Regions from separate parts of the Neobacillus sp. NRS-1170 genome, predicted to be linked through region 1. Evidence: riboswitches for the same ligand, from Rfam matches in the RefSeq annotation. Region 1 holds a riboswitch; each other region holds the start of a gene.
What was found. A riboswitch is a leader RNA that binds a small molecule or an ion and turns the genes downstream of it on or off. The one in region 1 is predicted to bind S-adenosylmethionine.
Positions count from the first base shown of each region.

Region 2: another riboswitch for S-adenosylmethionine. It lies ahead of ACIFOT_RS13710 (methionine biosynthesis PLP-dependent protein); the one in region 1 lies ahead of ACIFOT_RS14255 (methionine ABC transporter ATP-binding protein).
Region 3: another riboswitch for S-adenosylmethionine. It lies ahead of mtnW (2,3-diketo-5-methylthiopentyl-1-phosphate enolase); the one in region 1 lies ahead of ACIFOT_RS14255 (methionine ABC transporter ATP-binding protein).

Region 1 is NZ_JBITPF010000030.1:37,943-46,592, reverse strand. Features, by position in the region: gene ACIFOT_RS14260 (O-acetylhomoserine aminocarboxypropyltransferase/cysteine synthase family protein) at 1-691, shown strand, start outside; SAM riboswitch class I at 810-914, shown strand; gene ACIFOT_RS14255 (methionine ABC transporter ATP-binding protein) at 1,074-2,099, shown strand; gene ACIFOT_RS14250 (methionine ABC transporter permease) at 2,092-2,760, shown strand; gene ACIFOT_RS14245 (MetQ/NlpA family ABC transporter substrate-binding protein) at 2,776-3,618, shown strand; gene sufC (Fe-S cluster assembly ATPase SufC) at 3,996-4,781, shown strand; gene sufD (Fe-S cluster assembly protein SufD) at 4,800-6,101, shown strand; gene ACIFOT_RS14230 (cysteine desulfurase) at 6,101-7,330, shown strand; gene sufU (Fe-S cluster assembly sulfur transfer protein SufU) at 7,320-7,763, shown strand; gene sufB (Fe-S cluster assembly protein SufB) at 7,814-8,650, shown strand, end outside.
Region 2 is NZ_JBITPF010000029.1:69,920-80,308, reverse strand. Features, by position in the region: gene ACIFOT_RS13735 (MFS transporter) at 1-261, opposite strand, end outside; gene ACIFOT_RS13730 (MarR family winged helix-turn-helix transcriptional regulator) at 274-687, opposite strand; gene metH (methionine synthase) at 897-4,298, opposite strand; gene ACIFOT_RS13720 (bifunctional homocysteine S-methyltransferase/methylenetetrahydrofolate reductase) at 4,324-6,189, opposite strand; gene metC (cystathionine beta-lyase) at 6,205-7,380, opposite strand; gene ACIFOT_RS13710 (methionine biosynthesis PLP-dependent protein) at 7,380-8,492, opposite strand; SAM riboswitch class I at 8,633-8,748, opposite strand; gene ACIFOT_RS13705 (helix-turn-helix domain-containing protein) at 8,836-9,189, opposite strand; gene ACIFOT_RS13700 (polysaccharide biosynthesis protein) at 9,803-10,389, shown strand, end outside.
Region 3 is NZ_JBITPF010000066.1:161,296-171,684, reverse strand. Features, by position in the region: gene ACIFOT_RS24915 (pyridoxal phosphate-dependent aminotransferase) at 117-1,295, shown strand; SAM riboswitch class I at 1,374-1,482, shown strand; gene mtnW (2,3-diketo-5-methylthiopentyl-1-phosphate enolase) at 1,557-2,768, shown strand; gene ACIFOT_RS24905 (2-hydroxy-3-keto-5-methylthiopentenyl-1-phosphate phosphatase) at 2,769-3,440, shown strand; gene ACIFOT_RS24900 (methylthioribulose 1-phosphate dehydratase) at 3,434-4,063, shown strand; gene ACIFOT_RS24895 (1,2-dihydroxy-3-keto-5-methylthiopentene dioxygenase) at 4,171-4,704, shown strand; gene ACIFOT_RS24890 (Spo0E family sporulation regulatory protein-aspartic acid phosphatase) at 5,071-5,313, shown strand; partial or broken gene ACIFOT_RS24885 (ZIP family metal transporter) at 5,303-5,532, opposite strand; gene ACIFOT_RS24880 (electron transfer flavoprotein subunit beta/FixA family protein) at 6,034-6,858, shown strand; gene ACIFOT_RS24875 (electron transfer flavoprotein subunit alpha/FixB family protein) at 6,896-7,924, shown strand; gene ACIFOT_RS24870 (FAD-dependent oxidoreductase) at 7,917-9,212, shown strand; gene ACIFOT_RS24865 (ferredoxin family protein) at 9,212-9,496, shown strand; gene ACIFOT_RS24860 (hypothetical protein) at 9,630-9,977, opposite strand; gene ACIFOT_RS24855 (hemerythrin domain-containing protein) at 10,203-10,389, shown strand, end outside.

The DNA of each region.
Region 1 (8,650 bases):
AACCAAGTGGCTCCTAGGGAATGGCACCACGACAGGCGGCATCATTGTTGATGGCGGCAAGTTTGATTGGAATTCGTCTAAATTCCCTGGCTTTACTACTCCAGATGCAAGCTATCATGATCTTATCTATGCAGAGGCACTAGGGGCCGCAGCATATATTATCAAAGCGCGAGTCCAGCTCCTTCGTGACCTTGGACCAGCCTTAAGTCCACAAAATGCTTTCTTGTTTACACTTGGTCTTGAAACACTGCATGTTCGCATGAAAGAGCATATCGCCAATACAAACCAAGTCGTTGAATATTTATTAAATCACCCTTCCGTAGAGTGGGTTTCCTATCCAGGGCATACAACACATCCTGATCACGACTTAGCAAAAAAATATTTGCCAAAAGGTGCAGGATCTATGGTTATTTTCGGAATTAAGGGTGGAAAAGCAGCAGGAGCGAAGCTTATTGATTCCCTTTCTTTATGGGCTCATGTTGCCAATGTTGGGGATGCAAAAAGCTTAATCATTCATCCGGCTAGTACTACTCATCAGCAGTTAGATTCTGAAGGCCTTAAGGCAGCAGGAGTATCAGAAGATTTAATCCGCCTATCAATTGGTATCGAGAACGTCGAGGATTTGATTGAAGATCTAGAATCCGCGATTGAGTCTGCAACAGGCTTAACTTCGTTAAAAGCAAATGTTTAATATTTCCTAAATTCTTTTTTTAAAAAATTTCATTGACACTCCTTTTTATCCGTGGTACGATAATTTTCGTAAAATAATTACTTAAATAATTTAACGTGTTAATTGAATATATAGGATGCTCTTATCAAGAGAGGTGGAGGGATGTGCCCGATGAAACCCGGCAACCGTCAATTTATTGAAATGGTGCCAATTCACACAAAGCGTTTGCTTTGGGAGATGGGAGAAAGGTTATATTAATAATGCCTTTCTGCCTGTGCAGAAGGGCTTTTTATTTTCCTAAAATAGGAATATTTCTACCAATCAATCAAACCCTATAATCAAGTAATAGGTTGTAATTTCAGAATTTTAAGTAAACAGGATAAAAAGTAGGTGAAACGAATCTATGATCTCGATAAAAAATGTCCGAAAAATCTATCCATCGAAACAGGGGCAGCTAAAAGCCGTCGATGAAGTCAACCTGGAAATTAAAGAAGGAGAAATTTTCGGAGTAATTGGATATAGCGGTGCTGGGAAAAGTACTTTAATACGTATGCTCAACGGACTTGAGCTGCCGACCGATGGAAGCGTAACGGTAGCCGGTCGTGTTATCTCAAAAATTAAGGGCAGCGAACTTCGAAAGGCACGCCAGGAAATCAGCATGATATTCCAACATTTTAACCTTCTTTGGTCAAGGACAGTCAGCGAAAACATTGCTTTTCCATTAGAAATAGCTGGAGTGCCAAGCTCACAAAGACAAAAAAGAGTTAATGAGCTCATTAAGCTCGTTGGCCTTGAAGGCAGAGAAAATGCTTATCCTTCACAGCTGAGCGGCGGGCAAAAGCAGCGGGTCGGAATTGCCAGGGCACTCGCGAATAACCCAAAGGTTTTGCTATGTGATGAAGCAACCTCCGCGCTCGATCCGCAAACAACGGATTCAATCTTGGAATTATTAGTTGATATTAATAAACGGCTTGGCTTAACCATTGTATTGATTACACATGAGATGCATGTCATTCGAAAAATCTGCCACCGTGTTGCGGTAATGGAAAGCGGAAAAGTGGTTGAGCTTGGTTCAGTACTCGATGTATTTAAAAACCCTCAGCAGCCGATTACAAAACGATTCGTCCAACAGGTGACAGAGCCGGAAGAAACAAAGGATACTGCAGAGCATTTGCTTGAACGCTATCAATCCGGTCTGATTGTCCAACTAACCTTCATTGGGGAATCTGCTGAGCAGCCGGTCATCACTAATTTAATTAGAAATAACAATATTACGGTAAATATCCTGCAGGGGAAAATATCACAAACGCAAAGTGGTTCATATGGTACGCTTTTCATCCATATCGATGGGGACGAAAAAGAAGTCATGAATGCAGTTGACTTTATCCGTTCTCAGCAGGTAGGAGTGGAGGTGGTAGCAAATGATTAAGGAGTATTTTCCAAATGTAGATTGGCTTATTCTGTGGCAAGAAACAAAAAATACCCTATATATGACGGGGATTTCGGTGCTTGCAACCTTTATTTTAGGGACCTTGCTTGGATTAATATTATTTCTTACTTCTAATGGAAACTTATGGGGAAATAAACCGATTAACGCTGTATTCAGTACAATCGTGAATATTTTCCGTTCCATACCGTTTATAATCTTAATCGTGTTATTAATTCCGTTAACTACGATATTGGTTGGATCAATGATTGGCGTTAATGCTGCATTGCCTTCATTAATAATTGGTGCTGCGCCGTTTTATGCGCGGATGGTGGAAATTGGACTCAGGGAGATTGATAAAGGAGTCATTGAAGCAGCCAGATCAATGGGGGCAACAACTGGTACGATTATCTGGAAGGTGCTTCTTCCGGAATCAATGCCGGCACTCATTTCAGGGATTACCGTTACAGCTATTGCCCTTGTCAGTTACACGGCGATGGCAGGAGCGATTGGGGCAGGCGGATTAGGAAGTCTCGCTTACAACTATGGGTACCAGCGAAACCAAAATGATGTCACCTTTATGGCAACAGTCGTCATTTTACTTATTGTGTTTGTGATTCAATTTATTGGTGATTTCATCACTTCAAAATTAGATAAAAGATAAAAAGGAGAGGTTAAAATGAAAAAATGGTTAACAGTACTTTTAGCACTAACACTTGCACTTGCGCTGGTAGCTTGCGGTAAATCTGAAGAAAAATCAGAAGGTACTACTGAAAAGGGCAGCAAAACAACAACATTAGTTGTCGGGGCATCTACTGTTCCCCACGCTGAAATTCTTGAAAAAGCAGCACCGCTTTTAAAAGAAAAAGGGATTAATTTAAAAATTACAACCTTCACTGACTATGTTTTACCAAACAAAGCTCTTGCTTCAAAAGAACTTGATGCTAACTATTTCCAGCACATTCCTTACTTAGAGTCTCAAAATAAAGAGTTTGGATATAATTTTGTCAATGCTGGCGGAATCCATATCGAGCCAATTGGTGTTTATTCTAAGAAATACAAAAAACTAAGCGACCTTCCAAAAGGTGCCCACCTGATCATGAGCAACTCTGTAGCAGACCACGGCCGTCTCCTTTCATTGCTTGAAAAAGAAGGTCTAATCAAGCTTAAAGATGGCATTGATAAAACAAAAGCTGAATTGAAAGACGTTGTTGAAAATCCTAAGGATTTAAAATTTGATGCAAACTATGAAGCAAAATTATTACCACAAATCTATAACAATGGCGAAGGCGATGCAGTTCTAATCAACTCAAACTATGCGATTGATGCGGGCTTAAACCCAGTTAAAGATTCCATTGCGATTGAAGATAAAGAATCACCATATGTAAACGTAATTGCAGTTCGTAAAGGTGATGAAAACAAGCCAGCAATCAAAGCACTTGTTGAAGTACTTCATTCAAAAGAAATCCAAGACTTTATCCTTGAAAAATACAAAGGTGCAGTTGTACCGGTATCTGAATAATTACTATGAAAAAGCAGGCGATGTGAGCCTGCTTTTTCATATAAATAGGTAGAAACTGAGGATACATGAATCAACCTAAATGGGTAAAAATACAAAAGACTTTATACTTGAATCGACTTGGCAATTATTAAAAAAATGAGGTATTATTTTAATCGAGTGTTTTTACATAATTGGATAGTTATCTGAATTTTTTAAAAACAACTCTTTTCATTCTCATTTAGGACAGCCTCAATGAAAATAGCTGCTTGGTTTTTACTGTTTAAGAGTTGCTAATACATTTCATTTGTTATAAGATTGGAATGAGAATAAAATGAGAATAGAGTTATAGATCTCCTTTGATCTACAAGATACAAAACATTCTTTTCGGAGGTATTAATATGGCTGGATCAACTTTAACTATCAAGGATTTACACGTAGAAATTGATGGGAAAGAAATCTTAAAGGGTGTAAACCTTGAAATAAAAGGTGGAGAAATTCACGCAATTATGGGTCCTAACGGAACAGGTAAATCCACTTTATCTTCCGCAATCATGGGGCATCCAAAATATGAAGTAACAAGCGGCAGCATCACATTAGATGGTCAAAACGTTCTGGAAATGGAAGTTGATGAGCGTGCTCGCGCAGGTCTTTTCCTTGCAATGCAATATCCAAGTGAAATCAACGGCGTAACAAATGCCGATTTTTTACGTTCAGCCCTAAATAGCCGTTTAGGTGAAGGCAATGAGATTTCTTTAATGAAGTTTATTCGCAAAATGGATAAGCAAATGGAATTCTTAGAAATGGATTTAGATATGGCACAGCGTTACTTAAATGAAGGCTTCTCCGGCGGTGAGAAAAAGCGTAACGAAATCCTGCAATTGATGATGCTGGAACCAAAAATTGCGATTTTAGATGAAATTGACTCTGGTCTTGATATTGACGCTCTAAAGGTTGTTTCAAAGGGTGTTAATGAAATGCGCGGCGAAGACTTTGGCTGCTTAATTATTACTCACTATCAACGTCTTTTAAACTATATCACTCCTGACCATGTGCATATTATGATGCAAGGCCGTATTGTGAAATCAGGCGGCGCAGAGCTGGCACAACGCTTAGAAGCAGAAGGATATGACTGGATCAAGAAAGAGCTCGGCATTGAAGATGAAACAGTTGGGCAAGAAGCGTAAGCAGTTAGGAGGATTACAATGACAACAGAAACAAAATTACCATTTGATAAAGGGTTTGTGAGTTCTTTTTCAAAAGAGACGGGCGAACCTGCCTGGTTTGCAGAGCTTCGTCTAAAGGCATTAGAACATTTCGAAGAATTACCAATGCCTCGCCCTGACAAAACGAAAATTGATAAATGGAACTTCACACAATTTAATCAGCATGTTGTAAAAAGTGCTGCTTACAATTCACTAGCTGAACTTCCAGAGGAAGTAAAAGCATTAGTTGAAGAGAATAAGAACTTATACATTCAACGAAATCAAACTCCTGGCTTTTTATCTTTATCAGAAGATCTAAAAGCAAAGGGTGTTATTTTTACCGATATTTTTACCGCTGCAAAGAATCATGGCGACATATTGAAAAAGTACTATATGACTCAGGCTATTAACGCTGATGAGCACCGTTTAACGGCCCTTCACGCTGCGCTTGTGAATGGGGGAGCTTTCTTATACGTTCCTAAAAATGTTGAAATCTCTGAACCAATTCAAGCGGTGTTTGTACAGGATGATGCCCAAGCGAATCTATTCAATCATGTGATTGTCGTGGCGGATGACAACAGCTCCGTAACGTACGTTGAAAACTATATTTCAACGATGGAAGAAACGAATACACTAGCCAATATTCTAACTGAAGTCATTGCCAATAGTAATGCGAAGGTCCAATATGGTGCGGTTGATTACCTGGCAAAAGGAATCACTACCTACGTGAACCGCCGCGGTGTTGCTGGCAGAGATGCTCGGATTGAATGGGCACTAGGTTTAATGAATGAAGGCAATACGATTTCCGAAAATACAACAAACCTTCTTGGTGACGGCGCATATGCCGACACGAAAACAGTTGTGGTTGGACGCGGAGAGCAAACACAAAACTTTACTACAAAGGTCGTCCACTTTGGTAAACATACAGAAGGTTATATCTTAAAGCACGGCGTAATGAAGGATAGTGCTTCTTCCATTTTCAACGGAATCGGCAAAATTGAACATGGCGCTTCTAAATCAAATGCAGAGCAGGAATCACGCGTATTGATGCTTAGCGAAAAAGCACGCGGCGATGCCAACCCAATTCTCCTCATTGATGAGGACGATGTAACTGCAGGACATGCAGCGTCAGTTGGCCGTGTTGACAAAATCCAGCTCTATTATTTGATGAGCCGTGGAATTCCGAAAAAAGAAGCTGAACGCTTAGTTATTCATGGCTTCCTTGCTCCAGTTGTAAACCAGCTTCCGATTGAAGGAGTAAAGAAACAGCTAACTGAAGTGATTGAAAGGAAAGTACGCTAATGAATATCGGGGAAATTCGCAAACAGTTTCCAATCTTAGATCAAGAGGTTAACGGCAAGCCTTTAGTATATTTGGATAGTTCAGCAACTTCCCAAAAGCCCCTAAAGGTTATTGAAACCGTTGAAAAATATTATCGTGAAATCAATTCCAATGTCCACCGCGGTGTGCATACACTAGGAACAAGAGCTACTGATGCTTACGAAGGTGCCCGTGAAAAAGTTCGTAAGTTCATCAATGCCAAGTCGATTCAAGAAGTTATTTTTACAAGAGGCACAACTACTTCCATCAACACAGTTGCTGCAAGCTATGCGGCGGCGAACCTGATGGAAGGCGACGAAATCGTTATTACCTATATGGAGCATCATAGTAATATCATTCCTTGGCAGCAGGTTGCCAGACGAACAGGTGCCCAATTGAAGTATATTCCACTTCAAGAGGATGGAACGATTTCACTCGAGGATGTACGAGCAACAGTAACACCGAATACGAAAGTTGTTTCGGTGATGCAGGTTTCTAACGTTCTTGGTGTCATCAATCCAGTCAAAGAAATCGCCCAAATTGCCCATGAAAATGGAGCGATTATGGTAGTGGATGGTGCGCAAAGTGCCCCGCATATGAAAATTGATGTTCAAGATTTAGATTGTGATTTCTTTGCTTTTTCAGGACACAAAATGTGCGGTCCGACCGGCATTGGTGTTCTTTATGGGAAAAAACATTTGCTTGAAAAAATGGAACCAATCGAGTTTGGCGGCGAAATGATTGATTTCGTTCAATTATACGAATCAACATGGAAAGAACTACCGTGGAAGTTCGAAGGCGGTACACCGATTATTGCAGGTGCTGTCGGTCTAGGTGCTGCTATCGACTTTTTAAATGAAGTGGGATTAGACAATATTGCCGAGCATGAACATAAGCTTGCAGCCTATGCTTTAGAAAAAATGTCAACGGTTGAAGGCATGACCATTTATGGCCCGCTTGATCCGGCAAAGCGTGCAGGACTTGTAACGTTTAATCTAGCAGACGTTCACCCGCACGATGTTGCGACAGTTCTAGATGCGGAGGGAATCGCAGTCCGCGCCGGACATCATTGTGCCCAGCCGCTGATGAGATGGTTAAAAGCTTCTGCAACCGCTCGTGCAAGCTTCTATTTATATAATACCGAAGAAGATATTGATAAACTTGTTGAAGGGCTTGTCAAAACAAAGGAGTATTTCAGCGATGTCTTCTAATAATTTAGATACACTGTACCGTCAAGTTATTATGGATCATTATAAAAATCCTCGCAATCGCGGGGTTTTGGAAGATGGCAGCCATACGATAGATATGAACAACCCAACTTGCGGCGACCGCATTCGCTTAACCCTTAAGGTGGTAGATGGGATCGTGGTTGACGCAAAACAGGAAGGGGAAGGCTGCTCGATTTCCATGTCATCCGCTTCAATGATGACGCAGGCTATTAAAGGTAAAACAATCGAAGAAGCGTTAAAGCTGGCGCAGATTTTTTCCGATATGATGCAGGGAAAAGATTACGATGATGACGATATCGATTTAGGCGATATCGAGGCACTTCAAGGTGTTTGCAAATTTCCAGCCCGAATTAAGTGTGCCACACTTGCTTGGAAGGCAATGGAAAAGAGTTTAAAGGAAGAGGAACAACAATAGAACGGCAGGGGTTTGAAAGCCCCTCTCGTTTATGAATGGAGGACACGATAATGGCAAAAAAAATGCCTGAAATCGGTGATTATAAATATGGTTTTGCCGATAAAGACGTTTCCATATTCCGATCAAAGCGTGGATTGACAAAGGAAATTGTTGAAGAGATTTCAAAGCTTAAGAGCGAGCCGCAATGGATGTTGGATTTCCGTTTGAAATCACTTGAGCATTTTTACAATATGCCAATGCCGCAATGGGGCGGAGATTTGGCTTCTTTAAATTTCGATGAAATTACGTATTACGTAAAACCATCTGAGAAGTCAGAGAAGTCATGGGACGAAGTACCTGAAGAAATTAAAGCAACTTTTGATAAATTAGGTATTCCTGAAGCTGAGCAAAAGTATCTTGCTGGGGTATCTGCACAATATGAATCAGAGGTTGTTTACCATAACATGAAGGAAGACCTTGAAGCACTAGGAATCGTTTTTAAAGATACAGATTCCGCGCTTAAAGAAAATGAAGACATTTTCCGCGAGCACTGGGCTAAAGTTATTCCACCAACTGATAATAAGTTTGCTGCATTAAACTCTGCTGTTTGGTCCGGCGGCTCTTTCATCTATGTACCGCCAGGTGTTAAAGTGGATACACCGCTTCAAGCGTATTTCCGCATTAACTCAGAAAACATGGGTCAGTTTGAGCGTACGTTAATTATTGTTGACGAAGGCGCACACGTACACTATGTAGAAGGCTGTACAGCTCCTGTTTATACAACAAACTCGCTTCACAGTGCTGTTGTAGAAATCATCATTAAAAAGGATGCTTACTGCCGTTATACGACGATTCAAAACTGGGCAAACAACGTGTTTAATCTAGTTACGAAGCGTGCAGTATGTGAA
Region 2 (10,389 bases), on a different contig from region 1:
CGCAAAGAATATTATGAGGGCTGTTAATAGAATTTTTTGATGGCCGGCCCGTTCAAGCCATTTGCCGGCGATCGGACGTGAAATGATGGCAGAAATCAAGAATACTGTCGTCATCAGACCTGCTTCAGAAGCACTGCTATGAAATTCCTGTAGTGCGAAATTTGGCAGAGTTACGAGTAAGAAATAAAAGGTTAGAAAAAGAAAAAAGTTACTTAAGGAAATACTAATAAAATCCTTCGTCCATAATTTTGTTTTATCCATATGTTGCACTCCTTATTTAAGCTGCTGTAACCAGCTTTTTTGCAAACTTAAAAGCACTTCCTGTGAAGAGAGTGGGAAATTTTCTAATAAAACTTCATTGGATTCAAAAACGGCTTTTTCCCAATTTGGGTATTCAGACAGTGCCAGGTCAGTTAATTGAATGATTTTCTCACGCTTGTCTTTGCCTTGCACCTGTCTGACATATCCTTGTTTAACTAGCCGCTGGATGGTGCGGGTCATTGGCGGTGCTTCAACAAATAGGTAATCACATAATTCTTTTTGAGTTAATGAGCCTTTTGTTTTTAAAACAAAAATTGCTGACCATTGTGAACCGTATAATCCTAACGGCTTTAATGCCTCATTAAGGGTATTAGTTAAATGCCGTGAAAGCTGGTGTAGTGTATGGAATAATTCGTGGGTATTCAATGTGGATTCACTCCAAAAAAATAATTAGTTACCTAGGTAACTATATTCCTTTAAGTGAAAAATGTCAAGGTAAGTGTGTTTGCGAAATAATTTTCAACTTAAGCGAAAATCATTATATTTTTAGCGAAATAACTGAGGCAATTTGCGAAATATAATAAAAAATCCGCGGAAATATTAATAAATTCCGCGGAAAAAATCATCTAATTAATTTATCTCAAAACATTAAAATACCTAGCTTCTGGATGAGCAAAAACCATCGCAGAAACGGATGCTTCTGGTTCCATCATACACCCATCTGTTAATTGAATTCCAATTTCCTCAGGCTGAATTAACTTAAATAATTTCTTTTGATCCTCTAAGTCAGGACAGGCGGGATAACCAAACGAGAATCTCTGTCCCTGGTATTTAGCGGCAAAACGGTCTTGCATTGTAAAGTTAAGTGGATCAGGGAAGCCCCAGCGGTCTCGCATCTGTCGGTGAATTAATTCGGCAAAACCCTCTGCTGTTTCTAGTGCCAATGACTGTAGTGCATGACTTTCAAGGAATCGACCTGCGGCTTTAAATTCGTCAGCTTTCTCACGAATGCCTCTTCCAGCAGTGACAGTGAAGAAACCAACATAATCCTTAACTCCACTATCAACCGATTTAATAAAATCCGCCAAACAAAGATGAGGCTCAGACTCTTGTCTAGGGAAATCAAATGTTTCAATGATTTCCTCTGGATTTTCTGGATTATAAATATTTACCTTATTCCCGTCTGCTTGAGCAGGGAAAAACTGATACACGGCTTGAGGTGTAATCCAATTGTTTGCAGTCGCATCAGCAAGCAATTGATCAACCACTTCTTTTACTTTTAAAGCTTTTTCATCTTTTTCAGCGATTAATTTGGCTATTTTCCCTTTAACTCCAAGGTGATGTCCAATAAGCATTTGCATATTAATATAAGGCTCAATATGTGATAAAGAATAAGACCTTAAGATATGTCTTTTTGTATCCATTGGAGTAAAAACTGGCACTTTTGTAGAAACAGATGGCTTTGGTTTTACAGCAACAGACACAGCAGACCGACTTGGAATATCTCTTGGAATTTCAGCTGCTTCCAATTTTTCTTGTTTTTCAGCTAGGAGTTTTTGATGTTCTTCAGGTGATTGCAGCTGATTAGCAAGTGACAATCCGGTCATGGCATCTTTAGCATAAAGGACTAGTCCATCATACTCTTTAGCAATTTTTGTATCTGTAAACTTACGGGAAAGTGCAGCACCGCCAACTAGAATAGGCATGGAAAGTCCTGCTTCCTTCATGTCTTGTGCGGTTAACACCATTTGCTGCGCCGATTTTACAAGCAAACCAGAAAGTCCAACCATATCTGGTTTTTCATTTTTGATAGCTTGAACCAATTCAGTCGGAGTCACTTTAATTCCTAAGTCAACCACATTATAGCCATTATTGCTCAGAATGATATCAACAAGGTTTTTCCCGATGTCATGAACATCACCTTTAACCGTTGCTAAAATAACTTTCCCTTTTGATGCCGAGACATCGCCTTTTTCCATGTGAGGCTCTAAAAAAGCAACTGCTGCTTTCATTACCTCAGCACTTTGCAGTACCTCAGCCACGATAAGTTGATTGTCATTAAAAAGACGGCCAACTTCCTTCATGCCGTTCATTAACGGACCATTAATGATATCAAGTGGAGCAGGGTACACCTTAAGCGCTTGATCCAAGTCAGGAAGCAAACCTTCTTTTGTGCCTTCAACAACATAATAGGAGAGACGCTCTTCAAGGGTCATATCAGGTACAGTACTCTTTGCTTCTTTCTTTTTGCCACGATAAAACTCCGTAAAAGTAGCTAATGTTTCATCTGTTGTTGTAAATAATAGATCATCTGCTAACTTTACTTCTTCTTTTGAAATAGATGCAAAGCGTTCAAGCTTCTCAGTGTTTACAATGGCATAATCGAGGCCAGCCAGTGTACAGTGATATAGGAACACAGAATTTAATATTTCTCTTCCAACTGGCGGTAAACCGAAAGAAACATTACTTATTCCAAGTATGGTCTGAACTTCGGGAAGCTCCTCCTTAATTAACCTAATCCCTTCAACTGTTGCCTTGGCAGAACCAATGTATTGCTCATCACCCGTACCAACTGGAAAAACAAGTGGATCAAAAATTAAATCCTGGGATTTAAGACCGTATTTGTTCACCAAAAGGTCATGGGAACGTTTGGCAATCTCAAGCTTCCGTTCTGCTGTAACTCCCATGCCTTTCTCATCAATGGTGCCGACGACTACTGCAGCGCCATATTTGTGTATTAATGGTACAACCGCTTCAAAACGTTCTTCTCCGTCCTCAAGATTAATCGAATTAATAATTGCTTTACCTTGAGAATATTTAAGCGCCTTTTCAATAACCTTTTCATCGGTAGAATCTATAACAAGAGGAACCTTAACCTTCTTTACAACCTCTTTAATAAAATTCTCCATATCAATGATTTCGTCACGGTCTGGATCAGCAAGACAAATATCAATAACATGCGCTCCGCCCTTAACCTGCGCGCGGGCAACTTCAGAAGCTTCTTCAAATTTTCCTTCGGTAATTAATCGCTTAAATTTACGAGAGCCAATTACGTTTGTCCTTTCACCAACCATGATTGGGCGCAAAGTAGGATCATCATAAACAAAAGGTTCAATACCAGAAACCATGTGTACAGTAGATTGTTTTGTTTCTCTAGGTTTAAAGTTTTTCATAGCCTCAGATATTGCTCTAATATGCTCAGGTGTGGTACCACAACAGCCCCCGACTATATTAAGCCAGCCATGAGCAGCAAAATCAGATAATTTTTTCGCCAGAATTTCCGGCGTTTCGTGGTAGTGTCCTTCTTCATCTGGCAAACCGGCATTAGGGTAACAGCTTACTGCTGTTGTAGCAAGCTCTGATAAAGAACGAATATGATCCTGCATAAACTCCGGTCCTGTAGCACAGTTTAGTCCAACGGCAACAGGATTCATATGCTCAACCGATATAAAGAAAGCCTCAATCGATTGCCCCGCAAGAGTCGTTCCCATTGGCTCAATCGTTCCTGATATCACAATTGGAAGTGTTGTTCCGGTCTTGGAAAAAGCACTTTGGATCCCTGCGAATCCAGCTTTTACATTCAACATATCCTGGCTGGTTTCAAGAAGGAGCAGGTCCACGCCGCCATCAATTAAGCCTAGAGCTTGTTCCTCGTAGCTGGCTGTAAGTTCATCAAAGGTTGTTCCGCCTGTAACGCTTAACGTTTTCGTAGTGGGCCCCATCGAACCAGCAACAAAACGAGGCCATTCTTCAGAATAAACTTTTTGCACCTCGCCAATTGCGATCATTGCAGCGATTTTATTCATTTCATAGGCTTTATAGCCGAGTCCATACTCATCAAGGACGATGCTTGTAGCGCCAAATGTATTTGTTTCAATGATGTCGGCTCCAGATTCAAGATATTCCCGATGTATGTTGGCAATAACAGAAGGGGCGGTCAGATTCAGGTTTTCATTACATCCTTCATACTCCTCACCGCCAAAATCATCAGCGGTAAGGTTGGCACGCTGGAGCATTGTCCCCATAGCTCCGTCCATAACGAGGATTCGTTTCTTTAACTGATCAGTAAATGATGTTTTCGGCAATGTTGTTCCTCCTCACTTGACTTGCCCGCTGATTGGCATATTGAGCAAGCTCAGCGGTTAATTCATAACGTAAAAACGGTGTAATTAAATAAATTCCGTTAAATAAATCTAAAGCTGTATCAATTAATGACTTGGTAATATCAATTCCCAGGCGGGTTGCTTGCACCGGGTTATCGTTTAAAGCAGCCATCTGTTCACGTATAGTATCAGCAATTTTAATGCCAGGAACCTCATTATGGAGGAACTCAGCGTTTTTGCTGCTAATTAACGGCATTAAACCAATATAGATTGGCGTATCTAAATGTTTCGTATTTTCATAGACTTCAATTAATTTTTCTTCCGAAAATACTGGCTGAGTAATAAAATAATCGGCCCCATATTGAATTTTCTTTTCCAAACGTTTAGCAGCTTTTTCAACAGAGCGGACATTCGGATTAAAGGCTGCAGCAACACTAAAAGCGGTTTTTTGACCCAAGTCTTTACCTGAAAAGGATAAACCTTCATTAAGCTGCTTTATCATTTGAATTAACTCAAATGATGACACGTCATAAACGGAAGAAGCGCCAGGGAAATCTCCAACTCTAGCAGGGTCTCCGGTAATTGCGAGAACATCATGCATGCCCAGAGTATGAAGTCCCATTAGATGAGATTGCAATCCAATAATATTACGGTCGCGGCAGGCAATATGAATGAGAGGGCGCATTCCATAATTTTGTTTCAATAGATAACCGATTGATTCATTGGAAATCCGGACTTGTGCCAAAGAATTATCCGCAAGAGTAATCGCATCAATTCCTGCTTCCTTTAAAACCTTAGCCCCTTCGAAAAATTTGGTCGTATCTAGTTTTCTAGGAGAATCCAATTCAACTATAACGGAAGGTCTTTCTTTTACAATCTCCTGCAGGGGAGTTAGATCCCTTTTCGCAGCCTGGGGTTCTACGATTATCTTCTTTGGTTTTAATTTTACTATTTTTTCAGAAATCGGTACACTATTCTTTAATTCGGCAGCAAAGGCTTTAATGTGTTCAGGTGTTGTACCGCAGCAGCCGCCAAGGAGGCGGACACCTTCATTTCTAAAACTTTGTGCCGATTTTCTGAAATAATCCGCATCACCCTCATAATGGAACTTTCCATCCGTATAGGCAGGTAGACTAGCATTTGGATAAGCAGAAAGAAAGGCATGTTCAGGCAATTCAACCTGCTCCAAAGCTAATAACATATGATGGGGGCCCAGCCGGCAATTAAGACCGACGATATCCGCCCCAAGAGCTTCAAGTCTTTTTAAAGCGTCATTGACAGGAGTCCGGTCCTGTAAAAATCCAGGCTCTTGATGGGATACCTGCGCAATAATCGGCAGCTTTGTTTCCTTTCTGGCTATGGTTAGAACTGTTTCAAGTTCTTCAAAATCGTAAAAGGTTTCAAGCAATAATCCATCCACACCTTCAAGAAGGAGGCAATATAATTGCTCGCGAAAGCTGCGCTTTAATTCTTCTAACGTAATGGAATCTGGCTTAACACCTCGATTTCCACCAATTGTTCCAAGAACGTAAGTACTATTTTGGGCTGCTGCCTTTTTTGCAATAGAAACTGCAGCACTGTTAATTTCTTTAACAGAATCCTCTAAACCATACCTTTGCAGCTTTAAATAGTTTGCGGCATAAGTATTGGTTTGAATAACGTCAGCGCCGGCATCAATATAAGCCCTATGAATATTTTGGATGTGATCTGGCTGGGAAAGGTTCAATTCCTCTAAACAACTATCCTTACCGAACGAATACAATAATGTACCCATGGCCCCGTCGGCTATTAAGATTTGATTTTTTAATTTTTCTAAAAAGCTCATATACATTTCTCCTTGTTAATAAACCAAATCATTTTGGTACTGCTTCGCTAGGGCCTGTGAAAAATCTTTTATTATGTCGTCAGGATTTTCTAATCCTACAGATAGCCGCAGCAAACTATTTTTGATTCCACGCTTTTCTCTTTCTGGCTGCGGCATGGCAGCATGGGACATTTTAGCTGGATACGATAAAATGGATTCTACTGCGCCAAGGCTAACTGCAAAGACAGGGATTTTTACATTTGAAACAAAGGAGCGGACCGCTTCTTCATCAACCAACTCAAACGATAAAACAGCGCCTGCTCCCTCAGCCTGGGCCTTCTGTAATTCAAATTCAGGGTGGTCTTCCAAACCAGGATAATAAACCTTTTTAACAAGCGGATTAGCCTGTAAAAACTGGGCAATCTTTAATGTGGATTTTTGGGAGTGCTCCAACCGGACATGAAGCGTCTTCAGTCCTCTAAGCACCAACCAGGCATCTTGAACTCCTAGAACAGCACCGAAGGAGTTTTGTAAGAAATATAGCCGCTTTGCCAAATTTTCGTCCTTTACCACAGCAAGGCCGGCTACAACATCACTATGTCCGGACAAAAACTTGGTCGCACTATGGAGAACAACATCCGCACCTAGCTCTAAAGGCTTTTGTAATGCTGGTGTAAGAAAAGTATTATCCACAAAGGTTAAAGCATTAATTTCTTTCGCAAGCACACTAATCGCCTGTATGTCCGTTACTTTCAATAAAGGATTCGATGGAGTTTCCACATAGAATGCCTTCGTATTCGGTTTAATGGCTTGTTTCACTTGATCCAAATCCGTCATATCGACAAAAGTATGTTCAATTCCAAAACGTGTAAGCACCTCTGTAACCATACGGAACGTACCGCCATAAACATCTTCAGTAATCACAACATGATCACCAGAAGATAAAAGAAGAAATGCAGTTGAAATCGCAGCCATTCCGGAAGAAAAGGCAAAGCCTTTGATTCCGCCTTCGAGCTCTGCAATCACATCCTCGAGCGCTTCACGAGTCGGGTTCAAACTGCGAGCATAATCATATTTTCCGAAACTGTCGATATCAGATTGATGGAAGGTGGAAGCATGTTGAATCGGTACACTTACTGCTCCTGTAGCGGGATCAAATTTATGCCGGTTATGAAGAAGCTTCGTTTCAAAACAATATTCTTCAGATTCCATTACACAATCACTCCTTCGTTAACTTTGGCTAATGCCTGTTCAAGATCAAATATGATATCCTCTGCATCTTCAATTCCCACCGAGAAACGCAATAAACGATTACATACACCGGACTGAATTCTAATTTCTTCTGGAATATCCGCATGGGTTTGCGTGGCTGGATAAGTAATAAAGCTTTCTGTGCCGCCTAAGCTTTCAGCAAAACTAATCAGTTTTAAATTTTGTAAAAATGGATTAACCCACGATTCGTCTTTAACACGGAAGGAAACCATTCCGCCTCTTCCTGGATAGAGGACATCTGTTACCCCTTCATGATTAGAAAGATATTCAACCACAGCCTTTGCATTCTTCTCATGCTGTTTCATCCGAAGCGATAAAGTCTTCATTCCGCGCATTAATAACCAGGAATCAAATGGACTTAAGACAGCACCCGCACCATTATGATGGAAGGCCAAGGCTTCACAAAGCTCTTTGCCTTTTGCGACAACAAGTCCGGCAAGCACATCATTGTGTCCGCCTAAATATTTCGTTGCACTGTGGATAACGATATCTGCGCCAAGTGCAATCGGCTGCTGCAATAGAGGAGTATAGAAGGTATTGTCAACAATCAGGAGAATCCCGTGCTTTTTGGCAATCTTGGATACCTCAGCAATATCGGATTCCTGCATAAGCGGATTGGTTGGAGTCTCAAGGAAAATAGCCTTTGTATGCGGAGTAATTTTCTTTTCGATCTCTTCCGGACAACACGTATTGACATATTGACTGTTCAAACCCCATTTTTTGTAGCCTTTTTCTAATAGACGATAGGTTCCACCGTATAAATCCTCGCTTACAAGCCATTCATCACCGGATTCAAATAAGGCAAGAATCGTTAATATAGCGGCCATCCCAGAGCTGCAGGCAAACCCTTGAACACCGCCTTCTAAATCAGCGATTGTCTTTTCAAGAAGCTGGCGTGTTGGATTTCCGGTTCTGATATAATCAAAACCAGTTGATTGCCCAATCCCCTCGTGGCGAAAGGCAGTTGAAAAATAAACAGGCGGGTTAACGGTTCCAGTTGCAGTCTCACTTCGATTTCCAATTTGGGCTAATTTCGTATCAATTTTGTACATAATGCACACTCCTTGTTTTATAAAAAATATAAGTATCATATAATTTGAACTTTAATTCATTGTGGTGCTAAAGGCTGTTAAAAAAAGAAAAAAGCCTTCTATAAGAAGAAGACTTTTGTTAGACGATCACTTTGTCATTCTTCTTATCTCGCAAATTAGCAAATAATTTGCAGGACTTAGCACCTTTTCAATGGACAAGCCACTGAAGGTTGCTGAGGTGTCGCAGGGCCATTCCCTCAACCTCTCTTGATAAGAAATTAATATTTAGATTATTTATAAAATTTACTACAATAAGGATGTTGTGTCAATTGGTTTTTTAACCATTTAAATGATTAAAGCGCTTTCATCTGCTTTTTTCCCAGTTTTTAAATTTAATAAAGTTTATATATTCTTTAAAATCATCTTTATTCATGCCATCTTTAATGGCTTTTTCAATAATTAATTGCCACTCCTCGTCCAGTAGTTCCTTCCCATTTGAACTCGAAGGATTTGCAGACTGATCCATTCCAGTTAGTAAAAACTCCATGGAAACATCTAAAGGCTTTGCCAGCTTCATTAAAAAATGAATAGAGGGGTTTTTATTAAGATTACGCTCAATATAGCTTAAATAAGACTTAGAGACATTTGCTAACTCTGCCAGTTCTGTAATCGAAAATCTTTTTTCTTCTCTTAATTTCTTTATACGCTCTCCAATCATAAGTTTCTCCTCATTACCATAGTATTTTATATGCAGTATAAATGTTATGAATCTAGCAGGTTTCTCAAGATAAATTTATCAAAGCACAGAGGTTTAATATGTTCGTTCAAACGAAAAATATTATTCAACTAATCACTAATTGGTAAAAATAGTATACTATATAATATGTTCTGTTTAAAGAACATATTTATGAGAAAATGAAAAAAATTGATAGATATATGCTGTTTATTATGGATAAATGAGCGAATTTCAATTTTTTTTTAATTTGCTTTTTTTTATAAAGAGATTATAATGTTCTTTATAAAGAATTAACTTTTAGTTTGAGACAAAAAATTAAAGGGTAAAGGTAAAAATTTTTTTATTCGCGTTGTTCTATATTAAAAACAAGTTGTTCTATTAATAATAGGTGATGTCTTCTTACCATTATCAATGAAGGCACTCGGTCATGCTGTGGGTTGCAAAATACCTTAGACGCGCTTTGTCGTCGGGAGTGTGATGTGAGGGTGGGTTAGATGCCCATTATTAATGATTAAAGATTTTGATTATCCCTGCTTTAAGAAGACGGATAATCAAAATCTTTAATTTTAATTACTCTATTCAAAGGGGAGAAAGTATGACTTATCGCCAAAGAGTGTCTCTATTTTTTTTAGTCGATTCCTGTATTGTCTTAACCGCAATTTTTTTCAGCAGATTCTTGGTAGATGCAACTGTACATGTCATTACTTTTCCAATTATTGTCACTTCTGTAACTATCCTAGTTAGCCATCATCTATTCTCGCTATATTTTAAACTGTATAAAAAAGCTTGGGAGTATGCAAGTATAGGAGAATTGCTAATTATATTTAAGGTGGTAACTGTATCTATTATTGTGGCAGCTTTACTTCAGAAGTTTTTCACTCTTGAAATACAGTTTCGTCTACTAGTAAACACATGGTTTCTTCATATTTTTTTAATTGGTGGATCCCGTTTTTTTTGGAGACTGTACCGTGATTCGCTTATTAATAATAACCATAATAAAAAACGGACTTTAATTGTTGGCGCGGGTTCAGCAGGGACAATGGTGGCCCGGCAGCTCATTAAAAATCAAGGGGCGGATCTCTTTCCTGTTGGGTTTATTGATGATGATCTTTACAAACAGCAATTAGATATTTTAGGAATACCTGTTGTCGGTGGAGTGAACTCTATTGTTCAGGTTGTTAA
Region 3 (10,389 bases), on a different contig from region 1:
TTTGTATTGCCCTTTGAAAAGTTCGGAATTTTTACTTTACAAGTAAATATAAAAGTTATATCATTTGTGACTAGAATTTCAAACTAAAATTGAATTAGTTAGAGCAGGTGAGAGTATTGAAACAATTTCCGTCATCAAATCTTTTAAATAGTCTGCCAAAACAATTTTTTGCCTCCCTTGTGAAAAAAGTTGGTCAATATCTTGAACAAGGCTATGATGTTATTAATTTAGGACAAGGAAATCCTGACCAGCCTACACCCGGGCATATTGTTGCGAAGCTTCAGGAAGCAGCAGCCAATCCCATCAACCATAAATATTCGCCCTTCCAAGGACATCAATATTTAAAACAGGCTGCCGCAGAATATTATTTGAGAGAATATGGAGTTACCCTTAATCCCGATAAAGAAGTCGCCATTCTTTTTGGTGGCAAAGCTGGCCTGGTAGAAACACCTCAGTGTTTGTTAAACCCTGGTGATACCATTCTGGTCCCAGATCCAGGCTATCCCGATTATTGGTCTGGTGTTGCCCTTGCCCAAGCTGAAATGGCGATGATGCCATTAAGAGAGAGTAATCATTTCTTACCAGATTATGAGGAACTGTCATCGGAAATATTATCTCGTGCTAAATTAATGTTCCTCAATTATCCTAATAATCCGACAGGAGCAACTGCTACGGCTGAATTTTTTGAGGACACAGTTAAGCTTGCCAGTAAAAATGATATTTGCGTTGTCCATGACTTTGCCTATGGGGCAATAGGTTTTGACGGAAAAAAACCAATCAGCTTTCTGCAGGTGGAAGGAGCAAAAGATGTGGGTATCGAAATTTATACACTTTCCAAAACCTATAATATGGCCGGCTGGCGAGTAGGGTTTGCTGTAGGAAATGAAAGTGTTATTTCGGCCATCGAGCTTTTGCAGGATCATCTATATGTAAGTTTATTTGGTGCTGTCCAGGAGGCTGCAGCTGAAGCCTTAACTGCATCACAAGATTGTGTAAAGGAATTAAATCAGCTTTATGAGAGAAGAAGGAATGTCCTAATTGACGGATTGCGATCACTAGGCTGGGATGTTACCGCACCTAAAGGCTCCTTTTTTGCATGGTTAAAGGTCCCCAATGGACTAACATCAGAGGAATTCGCTAACATTCTTCTAGAACAGGCACATATTATGGTTGCTCCAGGTATTGGCTTCGGTCAATATGGAGAAGGTTTTGTCCGTGTTGGACTATTATCAACGGAGGAGCGGCTAAGGGAAGCTGTCAGAAGAATTAGTTGTTTAGAAATTTTTGAAAAATAGGTTGACATTTTATTTCTTTCTTGGGATAATCCAAACTAAAGTTAACCAATGTGAAAATAATGAATATTACGAATCGTTTTCTTATCAAGAGCAGGCGGAGGGACTAGCCCAATGAAGCCCGGCAACCGACTTAAATCATTTTTAAGCACGGTGCTAATTCTTGCAGCGAGCAGCTGATAGATGAGAAGATGTTAGTTTGGTAACCGCTAACCTCTTCTTTTCGAAGAGGTTTTTTATGTTTTTACGAAAGGAAGTGTAATAATGTCCGAATTAATCGCTAAATATTTACTGCATGATGAAAAAAATCCAGACAAAAAGGCAGAGGAAATTGCTCTAGGACTGACAGTGGGTTCATGGACAAATTTGCCCGAACTCGAACAAAACCAATTACGAAAGCATAAGGGAAGGGTCGTTTCCATCGAGGGAATTCACTCGGAAAAAGAAAATCAATCCTTGATTCGTATTGCCTATCCGACACTTAATTTTTCAAATGATATACCGGCGATTTTAACAACTGTTTTTGGAAAACTTTCTTTGGATGGAAAAATAAAATTACTGGATTTAGAGTTTGCCGAAAATATAAAGCGTTTATTCCCAGGACCGAAATTTGGGATTGAGGGGATTAGATCGAAATTAAACGTATATGATAGACCGCTATTAATGAGCATCTTTAAAGGAGTTCTTGGTAAAGATCTTTCTTTTTTAGCCGAACAGCTTAGGCAGCAGGCACTTGGTGGTGTCGATTTTGTTAAAGATGACGAAATTCTTTTTGAAAATACACTAACACCATTTGAAAAAAGAATCGCTGCAGGGAAAGAGGTGTTAAAAGAGGTCTATGATGAGACGGGCCAAAAAACGCTTTACGCTGTTAATCTGACAGGCAGAACTTCTCAGTTAAGGGATAAAGCAAGGAAGGCAGCAGAACTTGGAGCAGACCTTTTACTTTTTAATGTGTTTTCATATGGGCTCGATGTTCTTCAAGAATTAAGAGAGGACGATGAAATAGGTCTTCCGCTTATGGCCCATCCAGCAGTCAGCGGGGCTTTAACATCGTCTCTTGAATATGGATTATCCCATTCCTTGCTGCTTGGTAAGCTGCTAAGGTATGCGGGTGCAGATTTATCACTATTTCCATCTCCATATGGAACTGTAGCATTGGAAAAAAAATCTGCGCTCGCGATTGCCAGCGAATTAACGCAAGAGGATACCTTCATAAGGGCATTCCCGGTTCCTTCCGCTGGAATCCACCCAGGACTCGTTCCATTATTAATTCGTGACTTTGGTATCGATTCAGTCATTAACGCAGGCGGCGGCGTCCATGGTCATCCAGATGGTGCACGTGGCGGAGGCTTAGCATTCCGTCAGGCAATCGAAACAAACCTCCAAGGGAAACTGTTAGCCCAAGGAGCTGAACAGTTCCCAGAACTCAAAAAGGCATTGCAGTTATGGGGGAATGCCGAGGTGACAGTGTAAATGGCCATGCCAGTCATTTATTGTGATTTTGATGGGACGATAACGGAAAGTGATAATATCATTGCCATCATGGAAAAATTTGCACCTCCAGGATGGGAGGAAATAAAAAATCAGATTCTATCCCGTCAATTTTCAATTTGCAAAGGTGTAGGTAAGTTATTTTCTCTGTTACCAAGTGATAGAAAAGATGAAATAACAAAATTTGCGATTGAAAATGCGAAAATTCGTGCAGGTTTTAAAGAGTTTGTTGCATTTGCACATGAGGAAGGAATTCCCCTCTATATTGTAAGTGGTGGAATCGACTTCTTTATTTATCCAATTCTAGCTGATTATGGGCCATTTACAGGAGTATATTGCAACAAATCTGATTTTTCTGAAGAAGGAATTCAGATTCTTTGGCCGCATACTTGTGATCCTTTATGTAAAAATGATTGCGGCTGCTGTAAACCGAGCATCATTCGTCATTTGAATCATAAAAATAGCTTTAGGATTGTCATCGGAGACTCCGTAACGGATCTTGAAGCTGCAAAGCATGCCGATTTTGTATTGGCAAGAGATTTGTTACAGGAGAAATGCCTAGAGTGGGGGATAAACCACCGGGAATTTCATACGTTCTTTGATTGTATTGAGGAGATAAAAAAAAGAATTGAGGTGGGTGAAATATCATGCTAAAGGAAAGATGGAATGAATTAGCTGATGTAAAGGATGAATTAGCTGAGCGGGATTGGTTTATGGGGACAAGTGGAAACCTGGCAATTAAGGTTAGTGATCACCCGCTTCGATTTTTGGTAACAGCAAGTGGGAAAGATAAGCGCAAGCGGACAGACGAGGATTTCTTACTCGTTGACGAATTTGGCCATGCAGTAGAAGAAAACCATTTAAAGCCTTCCGCGGAAACCTTGCTTCATGTTGAGATATACCGTAAGACTAATGCAGGCTGCAGTCTCCATGTCCATACGATTGATAATAATGTCATTTCAGAAGTATATGGTGACAATGGCGAAGTAACCTTAAAAGGGCAAGAACTGATAAAGGCTTTTGATAAATGGGAAGAGGATGCTGTCCTGAAAATACCGATTATTCGGAATTATGCCCATATCCCAATGCTTGCAAATGAATTTTCCGAACATGTTTCCGGCGATACTGGCGCCGTCTTAATCCGAAACCATGGCATTACAGTTTGGGGAAGAAACGCTTTTGAAGCTAAGAAAATACTTGAAGCCTCCGAATTCTTATTTCGCTATCAATTACGCTTGCTAGAACATAAACCATATCAATTATTTAAAGTCGTTTAATATTTAGCAGTGTTAAAGGTTCCTGTTGATTTTTTACCCAGTTGATTGGAGCGGAAATCAACAGACTAGTTTAACACTGCCAATATTTTAAAGGGGAGAGATGAAAAATGGCATATATTACATTTCAAAACAAACTGGACCAACTTCGCGAACATGAGGAGGTCTCAAGCTTTCTTGCGTCTCAGGAAGTAATTTATGAAAATTGGGATATTAGCAAACTTCCTTCATCACTAGTGGAAAAGTATTTATTAAGTGATGAAGAAAAAGAAGAAATTTTAAATACCTTTGTAGGAGAAATTGCTGATATTTCCACGAGAAGAGGCTATAAAGCTCAGGATGTCATCTCCTTATCAGAACATACACCTAATCTTGATGTATTGTTGACAAACTTTAAGAACGAGCACCATCATACAGATGATGAAGTCCGCTTCATTGTTAGCGGGCATGGTGTTTTTGTCATCCAAGGAAAAGATGGTGAGTTTTTTGAAGTCCATTTGAATCCAGGAGACTTGATTTCAGTTCCTGAAAATACAAGACATTATTTTACTTTAGAGGCAGATCGTAAAGTAGTCGCGGTGCGTATCTTTGTGACAACTGAAGGCTGGGTGCCAATTTATGAAAAAATAAAAGTAAATAAATAATGTTAAAAAACTGGCTGCAGCGAGCCAGTTTTTTTATGAAATAAAATAGGAATTATATACTAAAAAATATCTTGATAAAATAATGAAAACCCTTTCAATATTAAACAAATAGAAAATGTTAGAAAAATAGGAAAAAAGGTACTTTGATTTTTTTGAATAAACTGAATCATTTCCTGGTCGTTTGTGGAGTAAATTGTCGAAAAAAGGAGAAATCAATCGAGAATCATGTCGAATATCAAGATAAATAGATTGTTTTGTCTACTTTTGCGAATGTATTTACTTTTATAAAAATTCTTGTCATAATTCTTCAAGTAGTCTACTTTTTTAGCAGTTTACAGTAATAATGTAAGAGGCAGGGGGATAACATTGTACAAGTATAGTAATAATCAATCCGACATGATTGAGGAAATCAAAGCAAAAAGGGAATTAATGATAAATAGTGCCAATACACAGGGCTTTACTAGTGAAGAAACGATAAAATACAGCCAGGAACTAGATGAATTGATCAATGAGTACCAAAAAATCATGGGAAAAACTCCACGGCCAAATGAAGAGGTTAAATTTGCCTTTCAACAAATGATCATGATTTGGCCAAGAGTATTAGTATAAAGAATATATTATACAACATAGCTCTTGCGGAAAATGATAAACCCTATAGGACAAGCCTTTAACAACAGAAGTCAATAAATATCATAAAAAGGAAGCAACAATTTCAATTGCACCTGTTAAGGTTGCTAGAAGGAAGGCCTTCAGTTTACTAATTCGCTGATTGATTAAAAATAATGCGGCAAGAAGGCCTTCGGGCGCATTTTGTGCGCCAATTGCCAACAATTAATTTCCCGGTATCTCCTTCCTAAAGAGGCGCAGCTAAAGCCCTTGATAATCCTTCAGATTTATTATGAAGTATAAAGCAGAAAGAACGCTGCCAAAAAAAACTTCAAACATAAAATCCTCCTAACAAAAATCCCATAAAAAAGAAACCATTTATTTCTACAATATTAGACGGTTAATGTGATTTTTATCATTGTCTATATCTCAATATTTCTTATAGTTAAATTAGTACTATTTTGTAATAAACACTTTCATCATGACTCTCTACACACATTACTGCATCTATAAGTCTTCATCTGCTTTTGTTATTACTCCCTAGAAAACTGTCCAAATGACTTTAAAATTTAGTTTAAACATGTAGGAAAAAAAGAAAACTATCAAACTTGGGTAATATGCTTCTATTTCGATACATATATCGTTAATAAAAGCATTTTAAATAACCAAAGAAGGCAAACGCTTTCAACATTCTTAGACTATATGGAGGAGGGAAAGTCCTACATGCACATTGTCGTATGTGTCAAACAAGTACCCGATACAAAAATCATTAAAATTAATCCAAAAACAAACACACTCGACCGGCGCAGTGCCCCGGCAATCTTAAACCCTTACGATGCACATGCGGTTCAAGAAGCTGTGAAAATTAAGGAAATAACAGGCGGTTCGATTTCAGTGTTATCAATGGGGCCGCCGCAAGCAACTGCAGTGATTAAAAAGAGTATTGAAATAGGTGCAGATAGAGGGTATTTAATTACTGACCGTGCCTTTGCAGGAGCAGATACTCTAGCAACCAGTTACGCCTTATCAAAAGCATTAGAAAGAATCAACAAGGATCACCCTGTAGATATGATTATTTGTGGCAAACATGCCATCGATGGTGATACAGGACAAGTTGGGCCCGGGATTGCCAGAAGAATGGATATCCCGCCTGTAACAAATGTTATCGAAGTTACGGAAGTTAATCAGAAGGAAAAAACGGTTTTGATAAAACGGAAACTGACAAACGGTTATGAATTAATTCAGTCGCAGCTTCCTTGCCTGTTAACTATTGAAAAGGAAATTAATGATATCGAATATTCGCCAATGCCTAACATGATTGAAGCCGCTAGGTATGAGCCAACTATTTGGGCAGTTAGCGACCTAGAAAATGTTGACCTGGCACAGCTGGGACTGAAGGGTTCTCCAACAATCGTTGGAAAAATGTTTACACCCCCACGACCTGAAGGTGGAAAAAAACTTGAAGGTTCTTCTGATGACCAAGTTAGCCAGCTCATGGAAGTATTAATGGAGAAAAAAGACCTGTTTACATTACAACCATCCAAATAACAAAGACTAAATCTTTTTGCCGCAGGGAGGGGTTTACATGAATCTGGACGATTATCGTGGTGTCTGGGTATTTATCGAACAAAATGACGGAAAAATTGAAGGTGTATCACTTGAACTGCTTGGTGCCGGGCGAAAGCTTGCTGATAAATTGCAAGTTCCATTGGCGGGATTCTTGCTTGGCCATGAAGTTAAGCCTTTAGCCCAAGAGGTTATAGCTTACGGCGCAGATACCGTGTATCTTATTGATCATCCAGTCTTAAAACATTACCGAACAGAGTCATATATGAAGGGTGTTATGCACTTAGCTAAAAAATATAAGCCTGAAATCATCCTATATGGAGCGACACCAAACGGTAAAGACTTAGCAAGCGCGGTGGCAACTGACTTAAGCACCGGATTAACCGCAGATACTACCATGCTGGATGTAGATATAGATAGCAGATTACTAGAAGCAAGCCGACCTGCGTTCGGCGGTAATATTATGGCAACCATTCTTTGTAAAAAGCACCGCCCACAAATGGCAACAGTGAGACCAAAGGTCATGAAGGCATTAGAGCCAGAAGCAAGCAGGCTTGGTAAAATTATCGAAGAGAAAATTACCGTAGAAGAAGAAATTAGGACAAAAGTCCTTCAAATTGTGAATGATGTAACAAAAAAAGCCAATTTAGCCGATGCACACGTAATCGTTTGCGGCGGAAAAGGAATGGGGGATCTGCAAAATTTCCAGCTCATTCATGAATTGGCTGACACGATAGGTGCAAGTGTTGGGGGTACACGTGACGTGGTCGAAGCCGGATGGCTAAGGCACGAACAGCAGGTTGGTCAAACAGGGGAAACGGTTACACCGAAAATTTATTTTGCAATCGGAATATCAGGGGCCATTCAGCATGTGGTTGGTATGAAAAATTCTGAGTTCATCATTGCCATTAATAAGGATCCGAATGCACCGATATTTGATGTCGCAACCTATGGGATTGTTGGGGACGCAATGGAAATTGTCCCTAAACTAATCGCACAATTTAAGAAGCTTAAAGCGGAAAAAGGCGGTGAAATGGTCTATGTCTGAAAAATTTGATGTTATCGTTGTCGGCGCAGGCCCAGCGGGTACTTCTTGTGCCTATACTTGTGCAAAAAGCGGCTTAAACGTATTGCTTATTGAAAGAGGGGAATACCCTGGAGCTAAAAACGTCATGGGCGGTGTATTATATCGTAAGCAAATGGAAGAGCTCATCCCTGAATTTTGGAAGGAAGCTCCACTTGAAAGACCTGTAATAGAACAGCGTTTTTGGATGATGGATAAGGAATCTGTTGTTTCCTTTGGCTATAAAGGTCTTGAATGGGCAGTAGAGCCATATAATAACTTTACCGTACTTCGGGCACAGTTTGACCAATGGTTTGCTGGGAAAGCTGTTGAAGCAGGTGCACTGCTTATCAACGAAACCGTTGTAACCGAATGTATAGTTGAAAATGGTAAGGTGATTGGAGTTCGCACCGACCGTCCGAATGGTGAGGTCTACGCAGATGTCGTTGTCCTTGCGGATGGTGTAAACTCGCTGCTATCCAAACAGTTGGGGTTCCATAAAGAATTCCGTCCCGATGAAGTAGCTTTAACAGTCATGGAAGTTATTAATCTGCCAAAAGAAAAAATTAATGACCGATTTAATTTAGAAGATAATCAAGGCTGTACGATTGAAATATTTGGTGACTCCACTAAGGGGAACCTTGGAACTGCATTCCTTTATACCAATAAGGATAGCTTAAATATCGGAGTAGGAACGACCCTATCTAGTATGATTAATGCGAAAATGAAGCCATATGAGCTGCTTGATTACCTGAAAAATCACCCAATGGTAAAACCGTTGATTACCGGCGGTGAATCAGCCGAATATCTTGCCCATCTCATTCCTGAAGGAGGCTATCGTTCTGTACCAAAGGTGGCAGGTAATGGTGTTATTGTTGTAGGTGATGCAGCACAGCTTGTCAATGCCATTCATCGTGAAGGTTCGAACATGGCGATGCATTCAGGATTATTAGCAGCAGAATCCATTATCGAGGCTAAACATCGGGGAGACTTTTCTGAAGCCAGTTTAAATCTCTATCGTGAGAAGCTTTATGATAGTTTTATTATTAAAGATTTAGAGAAATATAAAGATGCTGCCCACACATTTGAAAAATATCCACAATACTTCAAAGAGTATGTACCAATGATGAACAAAGCAATGAGCAAATTCTTTACTGTAGATGGAACACCAAAACGCGATAAACAGAAACAAATCATGAAGAGTGTGACATCAGAAAGAGGAACGCTTCGGGTAATTCAAGATATTTATCGAGCTTGGAAGGCGGTGAAATAATGTCAACTAAAAATATCGAAGAAAAACAGTATCTTCTCCGTTTTAAGTGTGACACGAAATCTCATTTGACCGTACTTGATCATGATATTTGCATGACGAAATGTCCTGACAAAATTTGTACCGTCTTTTGTCCTGCCGAGGTATACAAATGGGAAGGGACCAGGATGCAAGTGGGCTATGAAGGCTGCCATGAGTGCGGTAGCTGCCGTATCGGATGTCCATACCAGAACATTAAATGGGAATATCCGAAGGGCGGACACGGTATTGTCTTCCGTTTAGCCTAATAAAAAAGTGCTGTATGCAAACATTGCAAACAGCACTTTTTTATTTTGAAAGATATAGAAAAACACTATATGTATGTTATTTCACAAGTAGGGATAAAAAGAAGGTGAAGCTTAAGGAAGAAATTTATGAGGATTAGCTGATTTTCTCTAATATCGTGGAGGAGGTAAGTTCATCTTTTTTGCCAGAACTTATTAATGAGCTGGCAAAAGCTATTGCAGAGTCTATAGACTCCATGTTTGCAGAACAATAATATGGCGTTTTCCAATTGAAATCCCCTTCGCAGTCAGCAGGATAAACACTCACTTTCCAATGATAATATATCTTTGGCTGTGCCAGCTGCACTCCTTCTACTGCAATGAGCCAGTGAGTTGAGGGGGAAATAGGGCAATGAGCTTCCGTATCCTTTAGGGAGCTAAGGTCATTCAAACCAATCGGGATTAATGCCTTTTCGTAAAAATCGTGATAATTTGGCGTTTTCATGGGATTTTGCCCTCCTTTGTCTTTCTTAACTATATTATATGAAACTATTAACGATTTTTGAGTGATAAATGTTAAAATTTTTAAAAAATATAAAACGTTTTCATAAATTCGACAAAAAAATGACGGATCAACCTGGAAAATTATTAGATGTGACCTTAGTCACTACATAAACGGTTATTTCTTTTTATACTTAAGGCAATAAATTGGTTAGAGGTGAAAAAGATTATGAGTGGATGTATGAGTGCTTTCGGAGGAATGCCGCAGGCTGAATTAAGTGAAGGACTTAAACAATTAAAGGGTGAACATCCCCCATTATTAGCACAATTAGAGGGATTATTTACTTTAACACAAAAAATTGATCAAGAAATAGAGCTTGAAAAGAATTTTAATGAATTAATTACGAAAGTAAAGG